Regions from separate parts of the Gilvimarinus sp. DA14 genome, predicted to be linked through region 1. Evidence: predicted binding sites of a transcription regulator. Region 1 holds the regulator's gene; each other region holds the start of a gene.

Region 1 (3,125 bases):
ACTATTGATAAAAGCAGACACCATTACGGTGGAGTTTACCCCCGACAACAGCGTTAAGGTCGTCACCGCCAAGGGCAAACCTGCTCACTTCCAACAAAAGCCCAGCGCCGAACGCGGCATAGTCAGTGCCGAAGCCAACGAAATTGTCTATGACAGCGCCAACAACACCGTTTCTATGACCGAAGCTGCCAAGCTCGAGCAGGACGGGGCGATTATGCGCGGACACAGCATTCACTACGATCTGACCCAAGAGCTGGTTAACGCCCAGAGCGATGCCGAGGGCCAGGACCGTATTCAAATGACCATTCCACCGGCGGCAATCGAGCAGTAAGCATGGCAACACTGAAAGCCCAAAACCTGGCTAAAAGCTACAAAGGCCGCCAGGTTGTTATCGATGTTTCCCTCAGCGTCTCCAGCGGCGAAATCGTCGGCCTACTGGGCCCAAACGGCGCCGGTAAAACCACCTGCTTTTACATGATTGCAGGTCTGGTTAAAGCCGATCGCGGCAGTGTCAGCCTGAACGAACAAGACCTCACCTCACTGCCGATTCACGGGCGTGCCCGCGCCGGTATTGGTTATCTGCCGCAAGAGGCCTCGGTGTTTCGCAAGCTTTCGGTGGCCGATAACATTCTCGCCATTTTGCAAACTCGCAAAGATCTCAGTGCCGAGCAGCGCAAGGATGAGCTGGAATCTCTGATGCACGAGTTTCACATCACTCACATTCGCGACAGCCTGGGCATGGCTCTGTCTGGCGGCGAGCGGCGCCGCGTTGAGATCGCCCGCGCCCTGGCCACCAACCCCGCGTTTATTTTGCTAGATGAACCCTTCGCCGGGGTCGACCCCATTTCGGTGAGCGACATTCAGCAGATTGTGCGCCACCTGAAAGACCGGGATATCGGCATTTTGATCACCGATCACAATGTGCGCGAGACGCTGGGCATCTGCGAAAAAGCCTATATTGTGTCCGAGGGACATATCATCGCCGAAGGCAACTCAGAGGACATCCTCAGTAATGCGAAGGTACGCAAAGTGTATCTGGGCGAAAACTTCATGCTCTAAGCGCCCACATCGCCTCAGCCCATCTTGACTTTTAAATTTTTTTGCGCCTCAGGCATAAACATTGCTTAAACGTGTTGCCTGCGAGCAGTAGGCTGACTACACTCTGCGATTAATGCCCGAAAGAAACATCAAAAATTATGAAGCAATCGCTACAGCTTAAGCTGGGCCAACAGCTCACTATGACACCTCAACTGCAGCAGGCCATTCGCCTGCTGCAGTTGTCTACTCTGGATTTACAACAGGAAATCCAAGAGGCGCTAGACTCCAACCCTATGCTGGAAATGGAGGAAAACCTCGACAGCGAACAGAGCGATAAAAACTCTGAAGCTAACGACACCCATGAGACCGCTGAGGCGCGCGAAACGGCTAACGCCACTTCCGAGACACCAACTAACAGCAGTGACAACGATGGCGACCCCCAGGCCGACAGCGAGTGGAGTGAGGCCATCCCCCAAGACCTACCCGTCGACACCAGCTGGGATGACGTCTACGAAAGCTCTGGCCCCGCGCTGCCGGCCAGTAATTACGAAGGCGATGACAGCGATTTTGAAAGCCGCCGTGGCAGCACCGAATCTCTGTACGATCACTTGATGTGGCAGCTCAATCTCACGCCCCTGTCCGAGCGCGACGAGCTGATCGCCATGGCAATCATCGACGCCGTCGAGCCCAGTGGACTACTTAGCACCACCCTAGAAGAGATATACGAAGGCCTCAGCGAAAACCTCGAAGAGCTTGAGCTAGACGAAGTTCAGGCGGTTAAACGCCGCCTGCAACAGTTTGATCCCTCGGGGGTGTGCAGTGAAAACCTGACCGACTGTCTGCTGGTGCAACTGTCCCAGTTCGATAAATCCACTCCATTTCTCGACGCCGCAAAGCTGATCGTACAGCAGTACCTACCTCTACTTGGCAGCCGCGATTACCGCCAATTGATGCGTAAAACCCGTCTCAAAGAGCCGGAACTTGCCCAGGCGGTGGCGCTGATAAAGAGCCTCAATCCGCACCCGGGTGACATTATCGACACCCGCGAAACCGAATACGTGGTGCCGGATGTGTTTGTCGAGAAGCGCGAGGGGCGCTGGACAGTGGAGCTAAATCCGGACATCGCGCCACGCCTGCGCATTAACACGGGCTATGCATCACTGGTAAAACGCGCCGACTCCAGCCGCGAAAACACCTTTTTAAAGAACAATTTACAAGAGGCGCGCTGGTTTTTGAAAAGCCTGCAAAGCCGAAATGAAACCCTGTTAAAAGTGGCCACCTGCATCGTAGAAAAACAACGCGGTTTTCTCGACTATGGCGCCGAGGCCATGAAGCCTCTGGTGTTGCACGATATCGCCGAGCTGGTAGAAATGCACGAATCGACCATCTCGCGGGTGACGACGCAAAAGTATATGCACACCCCACAGGGTATTTTCGAGCTGAAGTACTTTTTCTCGTCCCACGTCAGTACCGATTCAGGGGGTGAATGTTCCTCGACCGCAATTAGAGCTATCATTAAAAAGCTGATTGCCGCCGAAAACCCGAAAAAGCCCCTCAGCGACAGCAAGATCACGCAAATGCTGGCCGAGCAAGGCATTCAGGTTGCCAGGCGCACCATCGCCAAATACCGGGAATCTCTCAATATTCCGCCGTCCAACGAGCGTAAAAGCCTGGTGTAACATTTCCGGGGCGGCGCAAACTGCCGCCCCAGACAACAGAGGACTCTAGTATGCAAGTGAACATCAGTGGTCATCATTTGGAAATTACCGATGCCATCAATAACTATGTACACACCAAGCTGGAGCGTTTGACCCACCACAGCGAATTTATTACCAGCATCAACGTCATTCTCGAAGTCGAAAAAAACACCCAAAAAGCCGAAGCTATTATTCACGTCAATGGCAAAGATATTTTTGCCGACGCTGACTCCGAGGATCTTTACGCCGCCATCGACGCCCTAACCGACAAGCTTGATCGCCAGTTGATTAAGCACAAAGAAAAGCTGAAAAGCCACCGCTGATATCATGCAAATAGATCAAATACTCTCCCCCCAGCGTACCCTATGTCGCATCGAAGGCGTGAGTAAG
Region 2 (3,125 bases), 1.5 Mb from region 1:
ATAAAAATGCTGGCGCTGACCATACCGATAGACTGCACAGCGAAGCTAAAGTCCCGGCCCAAACTTGCCGGTAGGTCAAAAAAGAGCACCAGTACCGGAAATCCCACAGTGCCTCCTCCCATGGGGGTGGAGCCTGCGGCATAGCTGCCAATTGCCATTGCCAGCGCTATGGGCCAGTGGGCTTTGGCCGTTTCCCAAGCGCCCTCGGCTTGGATTAACCAGAACCAGGCCAGATAAAAAATTGCCAGCCAGAGAAACCAGACCCACAGCCGGGGTTTGGGTTTTGGTTTGATGGACATAGAGGGAGGTGACTCCGGTGTGCTTTGCGTCGTGATCAGTCTTATTCGGGGGCTATGATACGTTATATTGGTAGTTAGCACACGGCGCTACTGGATTTCAGGGGCGCTGAACCTCTAAACTGTTTGGCACATTAATCATTAAAAAGAGGGTGGTATGGCTGACCCCGTAAAACCAGCAGATTACCGCAGCCTCGGATGCGATGAGTGCGCCTGTGGCCAAGCCTTGGGGTTCGATTTCTCCATGGCGTTTCAGCCGATTGTGGATCTTCAGCTAAGAGAGGTCGTCGGTTACGAGGCTTTGTGTCGCGGTGTCAATGGTGAGTCTGCCGCTTCGGTGATCGCGCGGGTTGATCAAAGCAATCTCTATCGCTTTGATCAGACCTGCAGGGTGAAAGCGATTGAGTTGGCGGCAAAGCTCAATTTAAAAGGCTATTTGAGTATTAACTTTTTACCCAACGCGGTCTATCGCCCCGAACTTTGTATTCGCACCACCCTCGCGGCTGCCAGGCGGCATGGGTTTCCGGTAGAGCGTATTATGTTCGAGATTACCGAAGTGGAGCAGGTGGGGGACTCCGCACACTTGCGCACCATTGTCGATTATTACCAACGCACCGGTTTTATCACGGCGTTGGATGATTTCGGCGCGGGCTATGCGGGGCTGAACTTGCTCTCGAGCTTTCACCCGGATGTGGTTAAGCTCGATCGTGAGCTGATCAGCAATATCGACCAGTCGGAAGTAAAGCAAATTATTTTGCGCCACCTGCTGGCGATGTGCGACGAGCTGGATATTCTTATACTGGCAGAGGGGGTCGAGAAGCGCGAAGAGCTGGAGATACTCTTGAGTATGGGAGTAAAACGCTTCCAGGGGTACTTATTTGCCAAGCCCGGTTTTGAGTGCTTACCAGAGGTGAGCTGGCCGTAGGGGGGGCGCCAGCTGCTGTTAAATTTACAAGACGGTTTCTGTCCTTTGCGCCTTTTCGGGGCGCTCTAATCTTCAATTGCCTTTTCTGTGCCCTGTTTTTGTGTGACCAGCCCTCGAAATTACCCGTTTTATTCATTGGAACAACCTTTGCGTAGCGACTAGTATCAGTGAGAAATTACTGATTCACACACCGTTGTTTACGCAGGGGATTTATGACGCAGTACTGGCAGCAACTGATGAGCGAGGCGCAGCAGATGCGGCGTCAACTTCACAGCGAGCCTGAGCTCGGATGGCAGGAGACAGATACCGCCGCTGCTATCCGTCAGCAGCTTGATGCATTGTCCATACCTTGGCGTGCCTGCGCTAATACAGGTACTCTGGCTAGACTCAATCCTGAAGGTAAAGGTAAGCACATAGCGCTGCGCGGTGACATAGACGCGCTGCCAATCAACGAACAAACATCCAGCCCCTGGAAGTCCAACCGCGCAGGTTGCATGCACGCCTGCGGTCACGATGGCCATACAGCCGCTCTGCTCGCAAGTGCCGGTTGGTTGAAACACGTCGAGTCTCAATTAGACGGCCCGGTCACCTTGGTGTTTCAGCCCGCAGAGGAGGGCGGCCATGGTGCGCGCGAAATGATTAACGATGGCGCACTTGAGAGTGTGGACTGTATTTACGGCTGGCACAATTGGCCGGCTATTGAGTTTGGCAAACTGCTGTGCCCAGATGGCATTGTTATGTGCGGTAACGGCACTTTTGAGATCGAGCTGCAGGGCGTGGGTGGACACGCCAGTCAGCCCGAGCTGTGCCGCGATCCAATACTGGCTGCCAGTGCGCTGGTTCAAGCTTTACAGCAAATCGTAAGCCGGCGTCTCGCACCGCAGCAAGCAACGGTAGTGAGCATAACTTCTATCGACGCTCACAGTGCCCCTACCGTGATTCCCGAGCGCGCCGTAATTGGCGGTAGTATCCGAGTATCCGACACCCAGGCCCGCGATCAGGTGAACCATTTAATCGAATCGATCAGTCACCAGGTGGCGGCCAGCTATGATGTTGGTTGCAAGGTTAAGATTATGCCTCGCTACCACGCCACTATTAATCATGCGTCTGCGGCGGCGAATGTCCGCAACGCTTGGACGGCACTCTATGACAAAGAGTCACTGGATTGCAAAAGTTTGGTGCCTATCATGGCATCGGAAGACTTTAGCTATTACCTGCGGGAAATTCCCGGCGCTTTTGCGCTGATCGGTGCTAATGATGGCGGAACTCATCATGGACATCCCTGCCACAGTCCCTATTACGATTTTAACGATCGGCTGCTAGAGCCGGTCACGCGGTTATACAGCCAACTTGTAGGAGCCCCTTTACCCGATTGATTGAAAACCCATAAAACACTGCGACACGCGTGACTTAGGAGAAAGCTATATGAGCATATTTGAACAGCGTGAGTCTGAGATTCGTGGCTATTGCCGCGTGTATCCCGTGGTTTTTGACACGGCCAGCAACGCCCGCCAGAAAGATGACCAAGGAAATGAGTATATCGATTTTTTTGCCGGCGCCGGGGTGCTGAATTTTGGCCATAACAACGAGCGCATGAAGCGAGCGGTTATTGAGTACATTGAGAGAGACGGGGTGACCCACCACCTGGATATGCATAGCACAGCGAAACAGACGTTCATGGAGAGCTTTACTAAAACCATCCTTGAGCCTCGCGGTATGCCCCATAAAATGCAGTTTATGGGCCCCACCGGCACGAATGCAGTCGAAGCTGCATTAAAAATTGCTCGCCGTGCTACCGGTCGCACTGACATTGTCTCATTTACCCACGGTTTTCACGGCATGACTTTAGGGGCTTTGGCTTGCACTGCTAACCAAGCGTTTCGTGGCGCTGCTGGGGTTCCCTT
Region 3 (3,125 bases), 1.2 Mb from region 1:
TCTTCGGCAATGACCAGTGCGCCTGGGCACTGCCCGTGACACTGAACATTTAGTTCGCGAATAAACTCGACTGCTTCAAGGTTTTCATTGCCGCCATAACGGTTGGGAATCCACTCGCCTTCATTACGCGAATAATCCAGGTGCAACATAGAGGCAACCGCGTCTACCCGCAGTCCATCAATGTGACATTCTTTTAGCCAATAGAGCGCGCTGGCAATAAGAAAGTTACGCACTTCGTTGCGGCCGTAGTTAAAAATTAAAGTGCCCCAGTCTTTGTGCTCCCCCAGGCGCGGGTCTTGATGCTCATAGAGTGCTGTGCCGTCAAAGCGTGCCAGGGCGAATTCGTCTTTGGGAAAATGCGCCGGCACCCAGTCGAGAATAACGCCAATGCCGTGTTGATGTAGGTGGTCGACAAAATAGCGGAAATCATCCGCCGAGCCGTAGCGGCTAGTAGGGGCAAAGTAACCTGTGCACTGATAACCCCAAGAGTCGTCCAAAGGGTGTTCGGCCACCGGCAAAATTTCAATATGGGTAAAGCCCAGCGGCTTCACATAGTCGCAAAGCCGGTGCGCCAATTCGCGATACGTTAAAAATCCGCCATCGTCACTGCGCTGCCAGGAGCTTAAGTGCACCTCGTAAACCGATAAGGGGCTGTGCTGCCAATCCCATTGGGCCCGTTGTTCCATCCAGTTGCCGTCCTGCCATTGGTAGGACGGTTCGGCATTTACTTTAGCGGCGGTGGCGGGGCGTAGCTCAAAGGCCTGGGCGTAGGGGTCGGATTTAACCACTACCTGGCCGGTGGCGCGACTGCGAATTTCAAACTTGTACAGCTCGTCTGGCCCAAGCCCCGGCACAAACAGCTCCCACACGCCCGAGCTGCCGCGCGATCGCATAGGGTGCAGGCGCCCGTCCCAGTGGTTGAAATTGCCCACCACGCTGACGCGCTCGGCCCCTGGTGCCCAGGTGGCGAACAACACGCCGCTGATACCGTCCACCTCTTTTACATGGGCACCCAATACCTTGTAGACCTCCCAGTGGCGGCCCTCATTAAAAAGGTGCAGGTCGTAGTCGGAAATTTGCGGTGCAAAGGTATAGGGGTAATAGCGCTCGTGGGTATAACCCGAGCCGTTCTGCCACACCAGCTTTTGGTGACTTCCGTTAAGCTCGGTTAAGGGCGCGGTAAAAAAACCGGTGGCCGCGATGGGGATTAGCGCTTGTTGTCCTTTTTCGGTCACCACCGAAGGCGGGGCGTTTAAGTCGGGCAGGTAAACCAGTAGCTGATCGTTTTGTTTGCCCAATACCGAAAAAGGGTCGTGGTGGGTTGCTGCACTGATTCGTTGCATCTCGGGGGTAACGTGACTTCCTTTGGAGCGCGTCATAGCTGACTTATTCCTTTTCATCTGTGCTAAACACAAAACCGTAACACACTATGGTTATAGTAGCGTGAAATCGATGCCCGCTTTTGGCAACACTCTACAGCGACATTAAGGTTTTACGCAAAATGCTTTTGCACTATTGGTGCCACTCTATTACTTTCTATTCAAGGGTTTTGTTTCGCGCGGCTTCTATGGTTATCACCCTCGGTGTCCGTCGTCGTAAAACGGCGAGTGTAGCCATGGCGCATGACAGTCAGACGACCCTCAGCATTATTTTCTTAAGCCGTAGTTTCTTCAGGGGCACAGTTCGCAAAGCTGAACGATGTGTCGGCTTGTGGCACTCATATTGCTGTTAAATATTTCGGTAACATAATCACCGGGCAAAACTGACTTGCCCAGGAATCTTTTACAAGGAGTAACCGTTGCCGGGTAAAAAGGGCAGCGAATCGAACAGGGACATCCATCAGTATCAGCTTCAAATTTGTTGCGCCGTTTGGTGTGGGTATAGCTTCGGCTAATGGTAGTACTACACTGACTCGCAGGGGACTTATGCGTTAACTACCGTTATTTTAAGAAGGAGCTTCACCCTATGACCAATCACAGATCGGGCCGCTTTGTCAGTCGTTTAACTCGTGAAACCTTGGCGTTGGTACTGGCAGGTGGACAGGGAACCCGGTTAAAGGATTTAACCCGCTGGCGGGCCAAGCCGGCGGTTCACTTTGGCGGAAAGTTTCGCATTATCGACTTCCCCCTTTCCAATTGTGTGAATTCAGGCATCCGCCGCATCAGTGTTTTAACGCAATACAAAAGCCATTCGCTTAACCGTCATATCCAGCGCGGCTGGGGCTTTTTAGGCGGCGAGCTGGGGGAGTTTGTTGAGCTGATTCCGGCGCAGCAACGGCTGGGGGACTCCTGGTACGCGGGTACCGCCGATGCCGTACTGCAAAACCTGGATATTATTAAGCGCCACGATCCCAGCTACGTATTAATTCTCGCCGGTGACCATGTCTATAAGATGGACTATGGCACCATGATTGGCGCACACGTTGAAAGTGGGGCAGACATTACCGTTGGTTGTATCGAGGTGCCCTGTGCCGAGGCCAGCGCCTTTGGTGTGATGGCGGTGGATGAAGATTACCAAATTGTAAAATTCAAAGAAAAACCCGCCGACCCGGAATCCATACCGGGCAAACCGGGGATTGCCCTGGCATCCATGGGCATCTATGTGTTCTCGACCGAGGTGCTGTTTAACGAGCTGGAAAATGACAGCAGCGTCGAAGGCTCCAGCCACGATTTTGGCAAAGACATTATTCCATCGCTGCTAAGCAAACGTAAGGTACAGGCATTTCCATTTAAAGATCCGGTCTCGGGCGGCGAGGCTTACTGGCGCGATGTGGGCACCGTGGACGCGCTTTGGCAATCGAACCTGGAGCTGACCGGAATCACCCCCGAGCTGGATTTGTACGATGCTGAATGGCCCATCTGGACTTACCAGGAGCATGTGCCGCCGGCGAAATTTATTTTTGATGACAGCGGCCGTCGCGGTATGGCGGTGGACTCTATGGTCGCCGGCGGGTGTATTGTCTCGGGCGCGGTGGTCAGACACTCGCTGCTGTTTCCCCGGGTAAGGGTGAACTCCTTCAGTGAAATTACCGACTCGGTGCTGTTTCCCAGTGTGGAAATTGGCCGCAACTGCAAAATTAAAAAAGCGCTAATTGATCGCGCCTGTGTTATTCCGCCAGATACCGT
Region 4 (3,125 bases), 1.3 Mb from region 1:
CTCCAGTACCATTGAAGCGCTGGCGCATTGGCTTGCCGGAGCACAGTTGGTTGTGGCGCAGAAGAGTGATCGGACGACCACAGCCCATAACCTGACGAATACACATCTCGGCACGGTGGATGCTGGCAGCACCGCTGAGTACGTTAAAACACCGGAAACCCTGGTCAAGTTAACCGCAACGGAGCAAGGCCCAGATGGCCTGGATTTATCGCTGGAATCAGGAAAGTTGTTGGAATCGGTGAAAGCTTCCGAGCAAGGAAAGTTTGCTGAAATTGCCAAACTTCACAATCTGTTTTCGGCGCGTGGCAATGATGAGGCCGCTGCTTCAACCACTAATGTACCCGCGATGTTGAGTGCGGCACAGAAGCTTTCAGCCAGTAGCGAACAGGCGCCGGTACTGCAGAGTCAACTGGGCACACGTTTTGGTACAGGTGCCTGGGGGGATGCGGTGGGGCAAAAAGTACTGTGGATGGCACGCCAAAATATTACCTCTGCAGAGCTGCGGTTAGATCCGCCGGATCTGGGCCCCGTACAGGTGAGAGTGAGCGTGCAGAACGATCAGGCGCACATCACTTTCTCCAGTCAGCAGCCAGTGGTGCGTGAAGCGTTGGATCAGAACGCCTTCAGGCTCAGAGAAATGCTCGCCGAACAGGGTATGACCCAAGTGGATGTGAACGTATCCGAGCAAGGCCAGCAGCAGGGTGATGAAAGAGGGGCATCCGGCTCCTCAGGTACTGGTGCTGTTGCCGCTGATGAGTCCGACAGCTCAAGCGATACTAGAAAATCCGCGGATTCTGTAGTCAGATTGATCGATCAATACGCCTGATTCGACCCCTGCGTGAAGTAAAGCGATTTCCGCGAGTCGCCTGTTGCATAAGCTGCGTTCGTTGAGGCCAAGGTGCTCGTTCAGGCGCTCAATAGCACTCCGTCGGACTGCTTCTTGGCAGTACTGTCAGCCCCCGCTGAAAGTGGGGGGCTTTTTCTTATCAGCACGTAACTATCTTTGTTCCTGTCTGTGTTCTTATCAATGTTTGTTCCTATCAGTCGCCTCGGCTAAACTCAGGCCATACCTGTGGCACGAGCTTTGCTCATAGGTTCCCATAAGCCTTATTACGCGTAGGAATGACGGATAATTGACATGGCCGAAGACGAGCAGGAAGAACAACAAACCGAAGAGGGGAGTGAAACAGAGCAGCCAAAAAAGAAGAAAAAATGGTTGTTGCTGGGGTTGATTTTACTATTGCTGATTGGGCTATCGGTAGCCGCAACACTCTACTTTCTCGGTTTTTTTGCCACTGAGCCAGAACCGCCAGCTGTAGAAGAAGAGCAAGCTCCACAAGAGGTTCAAGCCGCTATCTATTACCCGCTCAAGCCGGAGTTCATTACTAACTTCGAGGTGCGTGGGCGGCAGCGCTTTATGCAGGTCGAGATGACACTAATGTTGCGCGAAAATGACGTGGTCCCGGCCCTGGAGCTGCACATGCCCGCCATTCGCAATGCCCTGGTGATGCTGATGCGCGGCCAGAGTTACGAAGAGCTGCAAACCCCTGAGGGTAAAGAGTTGTTGCGCCAGCAAGCGCTGTTTGAGATTCAGGGCGTGCTGGAGCAGGAAATCGGCAAGCCTGGTATAGAACAAGTGTTATTTACCAACTTAGTACTGCAATAGAGGCGAATTCAGTGCAGGATCTATTAACACAAGATGAAATCGATGCGCTGTTACATGGTGTCGATGAAGGCGATATCGATACCGAATCGGATCAGGACCCGGGGGCGGTTAAATCCTATGACTTAACCAGCCAGGATCGTATTGTCCGTGGGCGCATGCCCACACTGGAAATGATTAACGAGCGTTTCGCGCGTTATACCCGGATCAGCATGTTCAATATGCTGCGTCGCACCGCCGATGTCTCGGTGGGCGGTATTCAAATTCAAAAGTTTGGTGAGTATGTCCACACACTGTATGTGCCTACCAGTTTGAACATGGTTAAGTTTCGCCCGCTGCGAGGCACAGCGCTTATTATTCTCGATGCGCGCTTGGTGTTTAAGTTGGTTGATAACTTCTTTGGTGGCGATGGTCGTCACGCCAAAATTGAAGGGCGGGAGTTTACTCCTACCGAGCTGCGTGTAGTGCAAATGGTATTAAACCAGGTGTTTGTAGACTTGGGCGAAGCTTGGAAAGCGGTAATGCCGATTGAGTTTGAATACATTAACTCAGAGGTTAATCCATCTCTCGCCAATATCGTTAGCCCCAGTGAAGTGGTTGTGGTTAGTACTTTTCATATTGAGCTCGACGGTGGCGGCGGCGACCTGCATCTGACTATCCCTTATTCCATGATAGAGCCCATTCGTGAAGTGCTTGATGCGGGGTTGCAAAGCGATAGCGATGAACAAGACGAACGCTGGGTTAAAGCGTTACGCGAAGATGTGCTTAGTGCTCAGGTAGATTTAGAGTGCGAGATCGTCAATCGGGAGATTCCTTTGCGTGACATCGTCGATCTGGACGTGGGCGATATTATTCCCATTGAATTTCCCGAGCACCATGTGCTAACGGCGAACGGGGTACCCGTTTTTCGGACTCAATTAGGCCAGCACAAAGGCAATTTGGCTTTAAAAATTAACGATTTTATTGATCACAGCAGCGCCTACAATATAACCGCTGCTGAAGGAGGCAAACATGGCAAATGATGATATCGAGAATAATGACGATTCAGAACTGGATCAAGATGCCATGGCGGACGAGTGGGCCGCAGCCATGCAAGAACAAGAAGCGATTGATGATTCGGCCGAGCAGTCGGATGAGACGGATATGGCCAGTGCAATGGCGCTGAATGAGCTGGAAAGCGAAGGTGCCCCGCGTGAGGTTGGGCCCGAGCTGGATTTGATTCTGGATATTCCGGTGAGTATTTCCATGGAGGTTGGCAGCACGTCCATCACCATTCGTAATCTGTTACAGCTCAACCAAGGCTCTGTCATTGAGTTGGATCGTCTTGCCGGGGAGCCGTTGGATGTACGAGTCAATGGCACTTTAATTGCCCATGGCGAAGTTGTAGTGGTGAATGAGAAATTTGGTATTCGCATGACCGATGTTATCAGCCCCTCTGAACGTATCAAGAAGCTGCGCTAGA

The links. Region 1 encodes sigma-54, which starts transcription at its own class of promoters, with help from an activator protein. Its sites were predicted from a motif close to TGGCACANNNNTTGCNNT; they were not measured.
Region 2: the regulator sigma-54 is predicted to act here: its motif matches at 1,358-1,375, upstream of doeB2 (N(2)-acetyl-L-2,4-diaminobutanoate deacetylase DoeB2).
Region 3: the regulator sigma-54 is predicted to act here: its motif matches at 1,712-1,729, upstream of glgC (glucose-1-phosphate adenylyltransferase).
Region 4: the regulator sigma-54 is predicted to act here: its motif matches at 1,074-1,091, upstream of NHM04_RS03020 (flagellar basal body-associated FliL family protein).

What each region holds. Positions count from the first base shown of each region.
Region 1 covers NZ_CP100350.1:3,335,656-3,338,780, reverse strand. Annotated here, with positions in the region: gene lptA (lipopolysaccharide transport periplasmic protein LptA) at 1-331, shown strand, start outside; gene lptB (LPS export ABC transporter ATP-binding protein) at 334-1,059, shown strand; gene NHM04_RS14590 (RNA polymerase factor sigma-54) at 1,197-2,717, shown strand; gene hpf (ribosome hibernation-promoting factor, HPF/YfiA family) at 2,768-3,058, shown strand; gene ptsN (PTS IIA-like nitrogen regulatory protein PtsN) at 3,060-3,125, shown strand, end outside.
Region 2 covers NZ_CP100350.1:1,792,343-1,795,467, reverse strand. Annotated here, with positions in the region: gene NHM04_RS07920 (sulfite exporter TauE/SafE family protein) at 1-299, opposite strand, end outside; gene NHM04_RS07915 (EAL domain-containing protein) at 454-1,221, shown strand; gene doeB2 (N(2)-acetyl-L-2,4-diaminobutanoate deacetylase DoeB2) at 1,434-2,597, shown strand; gene NHM04_RS07905 (aspartate aminotransferase family protein) at 2,647-3,125, shown strand, end outside.
Region 3 covers NZ_CP100350.1:586,444-589,568, reverse strand. Annotated here, with positions in the region: gene glgB (1,4-alpha-glucan branching protein GlgB) at 1-1,379, opposite strand, end outside; gene glgC (glucose-1-phosphate adenylyltransferase) at 1,966-3,125, shown strand, end outside.
Region 4 covers NZ_CP100350.1:721,012-724,136, reverse strand. Annotated here, with positions in the region: gene NHM04_RS03025 (flagellar hook-length control protein FliK) at 1-826, shown strand, start outside; gene NHM04_RS03020 (flagellar basal body-associated FliL family protein) at 1,139-1,666, shown strand; gene fliM (flagellar motor switch protein FliM) at 1,678-2,685, shown strand; gene fliN (flagellar motor switch protein FliN) at 2,675-3,124, shown strand.